DNA from 2 places in the Stenotrophomonas sp. YJH_SMC_133 genome. Region 1 is predicted to be linked to the other one. Evidence: riboswitches for the same ligand, from Rfam matches in the RefSeq annotation. Region 1 holds a riboswitch; the other holds the start of a gene.

The links. Region 1 has a riboswitch for cobalamin ahead of btuB (TonB-dependent vitamin B12 receptor). Riboswitches for the same ligand answer to the same signal wherever they lie in the genome.
Region 2: linked by a shared signal. The riboswitch ahead of AC5P78_RS07035 (epoxyqueuosine reductase QueH) and the one ahead of btuB (TonB-dependent vitamin B12 receptor) in region 1 are both predicted to bind cobalamin.

Annotation. Positions count from the first base shown of each region.
Region 1 is NZ_JCAFTW010000009.1:71,381-77,538, forward strand. It holds gene AC5P78_RS14150 (GAF domain-containing protein) at 1-473, shown strand, start outside; gene AC5P78_RS14155 (TfoX/Sxy family protein) at 470-832, shown strand; gene AC5P78_RS14160 (histidine phosphatase family protein) at 924-1,502, opposite strand; cobalamin riboswitch at 1,646-1,868, shown strand; gene btuB (TonB-dependent vitamin B12 receptor) at 1,984-3,825, shown strand; gene gph (phosphoglycolate phosphatase) at 3,926-4,582, opposite strand; gene AC5P78_RS14175 (class I SAM-dependent methyltransferase) at 4,647-5,438, opposite strand; gene AC5P78_RS14180 (LysR family transcriptional regulator) at 5,435-6,158, opposite strand, start outside.
Region 2 is NZ_JCAFTW010000004.1:99,291-105,448, forward strand. It holds gene AC5P78_RS07030 (nicotinate phosphoribosyltransferase) at 1-1,282, shown strand, start outside; cobalamin riboswitch at 1,416-1,645, shown strand; gene AC5P78_RS07035 (epoxyqueuosine reductase QueH) at 1,807-2,493, shown strand; gene pncA (bifunctional nicotinamidase/pyrazinamidase) at 2,549-3,175, shown strand; gene purU (formyltetrahydrofolate deformylase) at 3,383-4,234, opposite strand; gene AC5P78_RS07050 (LysR family transcriptional regulator) at 4,349-5,260, shown strand; gene AC5P78_RS07055 (NADH:flavin oxidoreductase/NADH oxidase) at 5,264-6,158, opposite strand, start outside.

The DNA of each region.
Region 1 (6,158 bases):
ATGCCTCGCTCACCGGCAGCAAGCCGGAACAATACGCCCAGCTGCTGGAACAGGCCCGTGGCCTGGTCTACGCCGAGTCCGACCGCATCGCCAACGCGGCCAACCTCTCGGCCCTGGTCTACCACGCCCTGCCCGACCTGAACTGGGTGGGCTTCTACCTGTACGACGGCAAGGAACTGGTGGTCGGCCCGTTCCAGGGCCTGCCGGCCTGCGTGCGCATCCCGCTGGACAAAGGCGTGTGCGGTGCCGCCGCCAGCCAGCGCGTGACCCAGCGCGTAGAGGACGTCGACGCCTTCCCCGGCCACATCGCCTGCGATTCGGCCTCGCGCTCGGAACTGGTAGTGCCGCTGCTGCGCGGCGATGAACTGATCGGCGTGTTCGACATCGACAGCCCGAAGGTCGGCCGCTTCGATGCCGACGACCAGGCTGGCCTGGAAGCCATCGCCCGCGTGTTCGTCGAGGCGCTGGGATGAGCGCACCGAAGCTGCGCAACATCGGCCCGAAAAGTGCGGCGTGGCTGCGCCAGGTCGGCCTGCGCAGCCGCGACGACCTGGTCGCGATCGGAGCCGTCGGCGCCTTCGTCAAGGTCAAGCGCGCCGGCTTCAAGCCCAGCCTGAACCTGCTGTACTCGCTGGAAGGCGCGTTGCTGGACTGCCATTGGCAGGAGCTGAGCGAGCCACAGCGTGAAGCACTGGTGCAGGATTACGAAGCACGCATCGCTGCGCATCCGCTGAAGGCAGCCGGCCCGGCGTCGGGCCCGGTGCATGAGCAGCGCTTCGATGCCGACGATGACGCTGAGGACAGCGTGGCCGAGGGCGCGGACGAGGATTGAGGCATCCGCGTTCCTGGGGATGCCGGCCAGCGGCCGGCACTACCAGTGTGATGCGGGATCGGTAGCGCCGAGCCATGCCCGGCGAGTGCGCTCAGGGCTGCTGCAGCTCCAGCAGCTCACCCACCAGCCCGATCTCACCGCGCTCCAGCCACACCCGCAGGCGCGTGCCGTGGTCGATGCGCAGCGCCCAGCACAGCGACATCGGCAGGCCGCAGACCTGCGACAGCACCATGCGCAACGGGCCGCCATGGCTGACCACCAGCGTCGGCACCGGATCGTCATCATCGAGCAGGCGATCCAGCGCGCGCGCGATGCGCCGCTCGAAGTGGCCCCAGCTCTCGCCATTGGGCGGCGGGAACGCGTGCGGGTCGGCATGGAAGGCCGCCAGTGCATCCTCCGGCAGGTCGAACAGCGACCGCCCGTCCCAATCGCCGAAGTCCAGTTCTTCCCATTCCTCGTCCGCTTCCACGTCCAGCCCACGCGGCGTGGCCAGGGCCATCGCCGTATGCAGCGCGCGCAACCGCGGTGAACTGATCACCCGCTCCCAGCGTTGCCCGGCGTAGGCCTCGACCAGCTCCTGTGGCAGGCCGGCCAGCTGCGGTGGGTCGCTGCGGCCATCAAGGAACTCATCACGGCCATTGCCGGCATGGCGGACCAGGTCGAGGATCATGCGCGCGTCCCGGACGGGCGACGCAGGTACAGCGGAAAACGGGCGGACATCGGCAACGGCACCACGGGATCGAGCAACCATTCTAAAGGCACAGCAAAGGCAGTCGCGCAGGCGCGACGCAACGGGACGGCCTGCGATGCCGTAGACTGCGCGCACTTCCAGGTGACCTGCGGCCATGGCCGGCAGGTTGAAACGGGAAGCCGGTGACGCGTGATTCCACGCCAGGCCGGCGCTGCCCCCGCAACGGTAAGCACGTCAGTTCCAGGCAACACCGCCACTGTGCCGCAGGCATGGGAAGGCGCCTGGACGGTGGCCTCGCGCCACCCGGCGGCAAGCCCGGAGACCGGCCCGGAAGCCTCAGGTCGCGATGCGGTGGGCATGGCGCTGGATGACCGTGGCGTGCGCTGCGGCATCGGCGCACGCCTGCCTTCGCGGCTCCTCCCCTTCGCCACGCGGGCGTGCGTGGCACCCGGAGTCCCCCATGAAGCTGCAGTCCCGAATGCTGTCCCTGGCCGTGCTGGCCGCCCTGCCCGCGCTGGCCCAGGCCGCCAATGACACCACCGCGCTCGACCAGATCCTGGTCACTGCCACCCGCACCCCGATCGCCCTGCAGGACAGCATCGCGCCGGCGCAGGTGATCGACCGCGCCCAGATCGAATCCAGCCAGGCCACTTCGCTGCAGGAACTGCTGCGCGGTCGCGCCGGCATCAACCTGGCCAATGCCGGCGGCCTCGGCAAGCAGAGCTCGCTGTTCCTGCGCGGTACCAATTCCGGCCACACCGTAGTGCTGGTGGACGGCGTGCGCATCAACAGCGCCGACCTCGGCCTGGCCATGTACCAGGACCTGCCGCTGGCGCAGATCGAGCGCGTGGAAATCGTGCGCGGCCCGCAGTCGAGCCTGTACGGCGCCGACGCCATCGGTGGCGTGATCCAGATCTTCACCCGCCGCAACCAGGGCGATTTCGCCCCGCACTTCCAGCTTGGCGGTGGCAGCAACGGCCTGCGTGAAGCCAGCGGTGGCATTGGCGGCGGTACCGAACGCGGCTGGTTCGGTGCGGATATCGCCTACCAGCATTCCGATGGCATCGATGCCTGCCGCGGCTCGGCCACGCTGTTCACCGGCTGTTTCGCCGACGAGCCCGATCGCGACGGCTACCGCAACCTGTCCAAGAGCCTGCGCGGTGGCTACACCTTCAACGAGCAGTGGAACGTGGAAGGCAGCGCCCTGCGCGCCGACGGCAAGAACCACTACGACGGCTACTACAACTATTCGGAAACCCGCCAGCAGGTGCTGGCCGGCAAGGTGCGCTACACCCCGTCCGAGCGCTTGGCATTCACCGCCAACGTCGGCCGCAGTGACAACGAGTCGGACAACTTCGGCGACTTCGGTGCACGTGGCAGCGCACAGACCCACCGCGACAGCGCCTCCCTGCAGGGCGATTTCGGCGTGGCCGAGGGCCAGCTGCTGAGCGCAGGCGTGGACTGGAGCGAAGACAACCTGGATGGCAGCAGCGCGGGTTACCTGGTCGACAGCCGCCGCAACACCGGCGTATTCGTGCAGTACCAGGGCCGCTTCGGCCGCCACCAGCTGCAGGCCAGCGCACGCAACGACGACAACCAGCAGTTCGGCAACCACGCTACCGGCAGCGTTGGCTGGGCCATGGAGCTGGGCCACGGCCTGCGCCTCAACGCCAGCTATGGCACGGCGTTCAAGGCACCGACCTTCAGCGATCTGTACGACCCGTGGAGCGGCGTGCCGACGTTGAAGCCGGAGAAGTCCAAGAGTGCCAACCTCGGCGTTTCGCAGCAGGGCCAGGGCTGGCACTGGGGCCTAGATGTGTATGAAACCCGCATCGATGATCTGATCACCTACGATGCGGCGACCTTCAAGATGCAGCAGGTGGAGAAGGCCCGCATCCGCGGTGCCGAACTGACCGGCGGCGTGCTGCTGGCCGGCTTCGACATCAACGCGCAGCTGAGCTACACCGACCCGCGCAACCGCACCGGCGGCAGCACCCAGTTCGACAACTGGCTGCCACGCCGCGCGCAGCAGACCGCGCGCCTGGACATCGACCGTCGCTTCGGCGATTTCCGCGCAGGCCTGACCGTGCAGGGTGCCGGCAAGCGCTACGACGATGCCGCCAACACGGTGAAGGTGGGAGGCTACGGCACGCTGGACCTGCGCGCTGAGTACGCACTGACGCCATCGTGGTCGCTGCTGGCACGTGCCGCCAACGTCTTCGACCGTCGCTACGAAACGGTGGCATGGTTCAACCAGCCCGGCCGCGAGTACCAGTTGAGCGTGCGTTACCAGCCGAAGTGAGCGCAACGTTCATGGTAGTGCCGGCCACTGGCCGGCAACATCATGACCTTCGGCAACGCATTCCGGGTTGCCGGCCAGCGGCCGGCACTACCCCTCTGCTTCAGCCCCGCAACCCCGGCAGTTCACGCAGGTCGTCGATCACCGCCACCGCATGCGCGGTGGCCAGGTCCAGGCCGCGCGGATAGCCGTAGCGCACTAGCGCGATCGGCATGCCGGCCTCTTCGGCGGCGCGGTAGTCGGTCAACGAATCACCCACCATCAGGCAGGACTCCACCGGCAGCCCGAAGTGCGCGGCGATGTGCCGCAGTGGCTCGCCACTGGGCTTGCGCTGCGGCAGCGAATCCCCCCCCAGTACCAGCGCGAATGCATCACCGATACCCAGGTGCTGCAGCAGCGGCGGCACCAGTGCTTCGGGCTTGTTGGTGCAGATCGCCAGCGGCACGTTGCGCGCACGCAGTTGCGCCAGCGCTTCGCCCACGCCGTCGAACAGTCGCGGGCTGCGCAGCAGGCACTCACGGTAGTGCACCATGAACACCGGCATCACCTCGGCCAGGTCCACCTCGCGGCCGGCGGCCTGCACCGCCTGCTCGACCAGACGACGCACACCGTCACCGATCCAGCCCAGCACGGTGGCTTCCGGCACGCGCGCCACGCCGATGTCTTCCAGCGTGCGGTTCAGCGCTTCGGCAATATCGGCAGCGCTGTCGACCAGCGTGCCATCGAGGTCGAACACGACCAGCGGATACGGATACGGCAAGGGACTGCACCTGCATGACGTGGGGCCGTCCATTGTACGCCGCAGTATTTTGGGCAGGCCTGCCTCAACCGATCCGGCGCGCGCGCGTGGCCAGGAACGTGGGCAGGTAACGGTCGATCAGGAAGCGCGGCTGCGGCTGCCAGTCTTCCATGAAGCGATCGATGACGAAGCCGGCATCGAGCTGGCCACCGATCAGTTCGGTCAGGCTGTGGCCGAAGGTCAGCGCATCGCCCCGCGCCAGTTTCGCCTCGCGCTCGGCCGGTGGCAGGTCTTCCAGATCCGAATAGGGAATGGCGTACTGCGGTCGGATCAGGCCCTGTGCATCCAGCTGCGGATCGCGTGCACCGACGAACAGCACCGGGTTGTAGAAGCTGGCCATCAGCATGCCATCACGCGCCAGCACGCGGCGGCATTCGGTCCACACCGGCCGGACGTCAGGCACGTACAGGTTGGAGATCGGGTGGAACACCACATCGAAGCTGTCGTTGGCGAAGGCGTGCAGATCGCGCATGTCGCCCTGCACCGTGCGCAGTTGCAGGCCATCACGCGCCGCCACCTGACGATCCTGCTCGAGCTGGCCATCGGACAGATCGAACACGGTCACCTCCGCCCCGGCCGCCGCCAGCACCGGGGCCTGCTGGCCACCGCCCGAGGCCAGGCAGAGGATGCGGCGGCCGCGCACATCCCCCAGCCAGTCCAGCGGCAGCGCGCGCGGGGTCAGGTGCACCTGCCAGCGGCCATCGCGCGCGGCGGCAATCGTTGAGCTTTCCACCGGGCGCGACCATTCGCGCACTTCGCTGGCCTGGCGGTCCCAGGCAGCACGGTTGTGGTCGATCAAGGCCTGTCCGTGGTTCATGTGTTCTCCTTGCCCGGTGGGCGCCAATCCAGATCCTGGAAGGCCGGGCTGGCGAAACACTCGGCCAGGAAGTCCAGGAATCGCCGCATGATAGCGGGCTGCTGGCGCCGTGATGCGTACACGGCATGAATGCCGAGTTCGTCCAGACTGAACTCGGGCAACAACTCGATCAGCTCGCCACTGCGCAGCAGTGGCGCCACCTGGTAGGTCGGCAGCATCGCGATGCCGGCGCCCGCACGCACCGCTTCCAGCAACAGCGACGCTTCGTTGGCGCTGATGTTGCCGCCCACAGCCACCGACAGCGAACGGCCATCGCGGTGCAGCTGCCACAGGCTCTTGCCCACGTAGTGATGGGTCAGGCAGTTGTGCCCGGCCAGGTGTTCCGGGGCGGTAGGCGTACCGCGCGCGTGCAGGTACGACGGCGTCGCGCACAGCACCGAGCGGCAGGTGGCCAGCCGTCGTGCGATCAGGCTGGGATCGATCTGGCGGGCGATGCGCACGGCAAGGTCCACCCGCTCTTCCACCAGGTTCACCATGCGGTCGACCAGCAGCAGTTCGATGCGCGCCGCCGGATGGCGTGCGACGAAACCGGCCACCGCACGCGCCAGGTGGCTCTGCCCGAACGACACGCTGGCGGTCACCCGCAGCGTGCCATGCGGTTCGGGATCGTCGCTGGCCAGCTCGCCCTGCAGTTCCTCGCCGATGGCCAGCATCTGCCGG
Region 2 (6,158 bases), on a different contig from region 1:
GGTGTTCTTCGGCCTGCAGGCGATCCTCAAGGACGCGCTGGCACGACCGGTCACCCACGCCGACATCGACGACGCTGCTGCGGTATTCGCCGCGCACGGCGAACCGTTCAACGAGGCCGGCTGGCGCGATATCGTCGACCGGCTTGGCGGCCACCTGCCGGTGCGCATCCGCGCCGTTCCCGAGGGCAGCGTGGTGCCCACCCACCAGGCACTGATGACCATCGAGTCGACCGATCCGGCTGCGTTCTGGGTGCCGTCGTATCTGGAAACGCTGCTGCTGCGCGTGTGGTATCCGGTCACCGTGGCCACCATCAGCTGGCACGCACGGCAGACCATCGCCGCGTTCCTGCAGCAGACCAGCGACGACCCGCAGGAGCAGCTGCCGTTCAAGCTGCACGACTTCGGCGCGCGCGGTGTATCGAGCCTGGAATCGGCCGCGTTGGGCGGTGCCGCGCACCTGGTCAACTTCCTCGGCACCGATACCGTGTCGGCGCTGTGCCTGGCACGCGCGCACTACCACGCGCCGATGGCCGGCTATTCGATTCCGGCCGCCGAGCACAGCACCATCACCAGTTGGGGCCGCGAACGCGAGGTGGACGCCTATCGCAACATGCTGCGCCAGTTCGGCAAGCCCGGTTCGATCGTGGCGGTGGTGTCGGACAGCTATGACATCTACCGCGCGATCAGCGAACACTGGGGCACCACCCTGCGCGATGACGTGATCGCGTCGGGCGCCACCCTGGTCATCCGTCCCGACTCGGGTGACCCGGTGGAGGTGGTGGCCGAAAGCCTGCGCCGGCTGGATGAAGCCTTCGGCCACGCGATCAACGGCAAGGGCTATCGCGTGCTCAACCACGTGCGGGTGATCCAGGGCGATGGCATCAATCCGGACACCATCCGCGCGATCCTGCAGCGCATCACCGACGACGGCTACGCCGCCGACAACGTGGCCTTCGGCATGGGCGGTGCGCTGCTGCAGCGGCTGGACCGCGATACGCAGAAGTTCGCGCTGAAGTGCTCGGCCGCACGGGTCGAGGGCGAGTGGATCGACGTCTACAAGGATCCGGTCACCGACGCCGGCAAGGCCAGCAAGCGCGGCCGCATGCGCCTGCTGCGCCACCTGGACGATGGCAGCCTGCATACGGTGCCACTGCCGGCCAACGGCGACGACACCCTGCCGGACGGCTTCGAGGACGCAATGGTGACCGTGTGGGAGAACGGCCATCTTCTGTACGACCAGCGGCTGGACGACATCCGCACGCGGGCGGCCGTGGGGCATTGAAGGTGCATCCCGACCGGGGTCAGAGCCCGCTGCGTGGCAGCGGGATCCGACCCCTTCCTTCCGCTGGGGTCGGATCCCGTTGCAGCGCAGCGGGTTCTGACCCCTGCGCTCTTGACCGGCGCCACCAACAGGTCCACCTTGCACACGCCGAAGGTATCCCTCCCATCGCTGCGGCGCGGGGAGGGATTTAAACGGGAATCCGGTGAAGGCGCCTCGCGCGTCCATTCCGGAGCTGCCCCGCAGCGGTGAATGGAAACGAATCCTGCCAACAGCACTGGGCTCGCGCCTGGGAAGCGGCAGGTAGTAGGTGGGCTGCGGCCCGAGTCCATCAGCCCGAATACCGGCCCCGGCCGGGGGACACGACCGTCCCCTGACTCGACCTGGAATCTCCGCGGGGAGGTTGCCGGGGCCGTCGTCGTCCTGCGCGTGCAGGCGGTGTGGCCGCGCGCGTCCTGTTCACGGTATCCGGCCAGACCCGTTCACCCACGCGCTGATGCATGGGCCACCGCCGTTGCCGGCGGTCCATGCGGTACCTGACGATGACAGAGCTCCAACGCCCCACCCTGACCCTGCCCGCCGGCGGCAAGCGCCTGCTGCTGCATTCGTGCTGCGCGCCCTGTTCCGGCGAAGTGATGGAGGCGATCACCGCCTCCGGGATCGACTACGCGATCTTCTTCTACAACCCCAACATCCACCCGGTGAAGGAGTACGAGCTGCGCAAGCAGGAGAACATCCGCTTCGCCGAGCAGCACGGCATTCCCTTCATCGACTGCGACTACGACACCGACAACTGGTTCAGCCGTGCACGCGGCATGGAAAACGAGCCCGAACGCGGCATCCGCTGCACGATGTGCTTCGACATGCGCTTCGAGCGCACTGCGCTGTACGCGCACGAGCACGGTTACGACACCATCAGTTCTTCGCTGGGCATCTCGCGCTGGAAGAACATGGCGCAGATCAACGACTGCGGCATCCGCGCCGCCTCGCGCTATGAAGGCCTGCAGTACTGGGACTACAACTGGCGCAAGGGCGGCGGTGCCAGCCGCATGATCGAGATCAGCAAGCGCGAGCAGTTCTACCAGCAGGAATACTGCGGCTGCGTGTACTCGCTGCGCGATGCCAACCGCCATCGCCGCGAGAATGGCCGCGAGCGGATCAAGATCGGCCTGTTGTACTACGGGCAGGACGCTGGGACGCCGCAGGACGATTGACGTGCAGGCATGGGGCGGCCACGCTGGTCGCCCCTTCTGTTGTACCGGAACTGCCATGACCGCCCTGCCCGCCGATGTCGCCCTGCTGGTGATCGACCTGCAGCCGGACTTCATGCCCGGTGGCGCCCTGGCCTGCGACCAGGGCGATGCGCTGGTGGCACCCATTGCCGATCTGCTGGCGCAGCGCCGCTATCGCACCGTGGTGGCAACACAGGACTGGCACCCGGCCGACCATGCCTCATTCGCCAGCCAGCACCCCGGCCAACGCCCGTTCGAGACCATCCTGCTGCACGCGCAGCCGCAGACCCTGTGGCCGGACCACTGCGTGCAGGGCAGCGCCGGTGCCGCCCTGCACCCGGGCGTGGACTGGACCGTGGCCGACCTGATCCTGCGCAAGGGCACGCGCCAACAGGTGGATTCGTACAGCGCCTTCCGCGAGAACCATGGCCCCGATGGCGAGCGCCCGGCCACCGGCCTGGCCGGCTGGCTGCATGAACGCCGCATCCGCGAAGTGCACGTATGCGGCCTGGCCCGTGACTACTGCGTGCTGTGGAGCGCGCAGGACGCGGTGAAGTCCGGCTTCCGGGTGAAGTTCCTGTGGGAGCTGACCAAGCCGGTGACCGAAGCCAACGACGTGATGGTGCGCGAGGCGCTGGGCAAGGCGGGGATCGCGATCGTCTGAGGCGTGACCGCCGGGCATGGCCCGGCGCTACCGCGCACGTCGCTTATGCCGCTTGCGCGCTCCTGCCCACAACAACACAATCGATTCATCCAGCCCCCCAACTACGCCCCCCTACAGATCGCGGGACGGCCGAACCGGGGGCTTTTCATTGGATGAAACCAGGATTCGGTAGTGCCGGGCCATGCCCGGCGGACGCGGGATGGGCGATTACCGGAACACCACCGTGCGATGCCCATTGAGCAGGATGCGGTGCTCCACATGGCGGCGAACCGCGCGTGCCAGCACCAGCGATTCGGTATCGCTGCCCAGCCGCACCAGTTCACGCGGTGCCATCGCATGGTCCACGCGGGCCACGTCCTGTTCGATGATCGGGCCTTCGTCCAGGTCCTCGGTGACATAGTGCGCGGTGGCGCCGATGATCTTGACCCCACGCGCGTGTGCCTGGTGGTACGGCTGCGCGCCCTTGAAGCTGGGCAGGAAGCTGTGGTGGATGTTGATCGCACGGCCGGCCAGCGCGCGGCACAGCGTGGGTGACAGGATCTGCATGTAGCGCGCCAGCACCACCAGGTCGATGCGCTCGCGCTCGACCAGGTCGATGATCTGCTGCTCCTGCACCGCGCGTGTATCGGCGGTCACCGGCAGGTGGTGGAACGGCACCTGGTAGGACGCCGCCAGCGGCGCAAAGTCGGCGTGGTTGGACGCCACTGCTGCGATGTCCACCTTCAGCTGGCCGCTGTGGGCGCGGAACAGCAGGTCGTTGAGGCAATGCCCCTGTTTGCTGACCAGCACCAGCAGCCGGGCGCGGCGTCGGCCATCGTGCAGCTGCCAGTCCATGCCGAAGCCTTCGGCAAGCGTGGCCATGGCGGCGTGCACGGTCTCCAGCGGCAGGCCGGCATCGCGGTCGAAGTGCACGCGCAGGAAGAAGCGGCCACTCTCCTCATCGCCGAACTGCTGGGCGTCGAGGATGTTGCAGCCGTGGTCGAACAGCAGGCCGGACACGCGGTAGACGATGCCGGTGCGGTCGGGGCAGGACAGGGTAAGAATGGAATCGGGGCGCATCGCTACAGTGTAGGGCAGCGCCCTGCCCAGCGGCCGGATGATCACGGGTGCAACCGGCCTGCTTGGTTCAGTACCAAGCGATACTTGGACCTTCCCGTGGCAAGCTGGTCGGTCATGAACCTGTTGCAACTGATCCGCAGCTTCACCCGCACCGCAGAGACCGGCAGCATTGCCGCCGCGGCCCGCATCCTTGGCATCAGCGCCACCGCGGTCGGCCAGAACATCAACCGGCTGGAGGCCCATCTGGGCGTACGGTTGCTGAACCGGAGTACGCGGCAGCTGGCGCTCAGCGAGGCCGGCGCGCTGTACCTGGCGCAGGTGCGCCACATCGAAGCCGACCTGGCGCGCGCGCAGGCGATGGTCACCGCCGGTGACATCGAACCGGCCGGGCCGCTGCGCATCGCCAGCAGCAGCGCCTTCGGTCGCCACGTGCTTGCCCCCTTGTTGCCTTCACTGCAGCAGCGCTACCCACAACTGCAGCTGGAGCTGCGCCTGACCGACCGCGCCGTGCAGCATGGGCCGGAAGCGGTGGATGCCAGCATCCGCATCGGGGCGCAGCTGGAGGATGGGGTGGTCGCGCGGCAGCTGGCGCGTGTTCCGTTCGTGTTCTGTGCCTCGCCGGCCTACCTGAAGGCGCACGGCGTCCCGCAACAGCCTTCCGATCTGGGCGGTCATCGCGGGTTGCTGCACCGCTTCCCCACCGATGGCCGGCCATTGCGCTGGGGCCTGCTGAAGGACGGCCAGCGCGTGGACGCCGCGCTGCCACCGAGCATGGTCTGCGATGACATCGATGCGCTGGCGACGCTGGCGGCGGCCGGTGCCGGCATCACCCGGCTGGCCGCATTCGTGGCCGAGCCGTACCTGCGCGATGGCCGCCTGCAGGCGGTGTTCGGCGCCGACACCGCGTGGCGCCCGGAACCGATGGAGGTCTACTTCTGCGTCAGCGACCGCCGCGATTTCACCGCCAAGATCCGCGCGCTGTTCGAACACCTTCAGGCCGGCATCGCGCCGGCCTGGCGGGTGTGAGCCTCAGCGCGTCTTGAACACGCCGCGCGCATCGCGCGGCTCGCAGCGCAGGTACTGTGGCGCCGGTTCCACGCTGTCGCGCAATGCGGCAGCGGCATGCCACGGCCAGCGCGGGTCGTAGAGGATGCCGCGCGCCAGGGCCACGGCATCGGCGTGGCGATGGCGCAGGATCGATTCGGCCTGCTCGGGCTCGGTGATCATGCCCACGGCGATGACCGGCATGCGCACCTTGGCCTTGATCGCTGCCGCGAACGGCACCTGGTAGCCCGGACCGACGGTGATCTTCTGGCGTTCGTCCAGGCCACCGCTGGAGACATGCAGGAAATTGCAGCCGCGCGCGTCCAGCACCTGGGCCAGCGCTTCGCTCTGCACCAGATCCCAGCCGCCATCGACCCAGTCGCTGGCGGAGATGCGCACGCCCACGGCGACCTTGTCCGATACCGCCGCACGCACGGCGTCGAACACTTCCACCAGCAGGCGCAGGCGGTTCGGCAATGAGCCACCGTAGCCATCAGTGCGACGGTTGCTCAGCGGCGACAGGAACTGGTGCAGCAGGTAGCCGTGGGCGGCATGCAGCTCGATCAGCTCGAAGCCGAGGCGCTCGGCACGCACCGCACTGGCGGCGAAGGCGGCGATGACCTCGGCGATGCCGGCCTCGTCCAGTTCCTGCGGCGCCGGGTCGGCGGCATGGAACGGCAGCGGCGACGGCGCCACGGTGGCCCAGCCACGTGCATCATCGGCCGGCAACTGGCCACCGCCGTCCCAAGGGCGGTTCACCGAGGCCTTGCGACCGGCATGGCCGAGCTGGATGCCCAGCGGCATCGGCGACCAGCGGCGGACGCTGGCCAGTACCTGTGCCAACGCGGCCTCGGTGCCGTCATCCCAAAGGCCCAGGTCG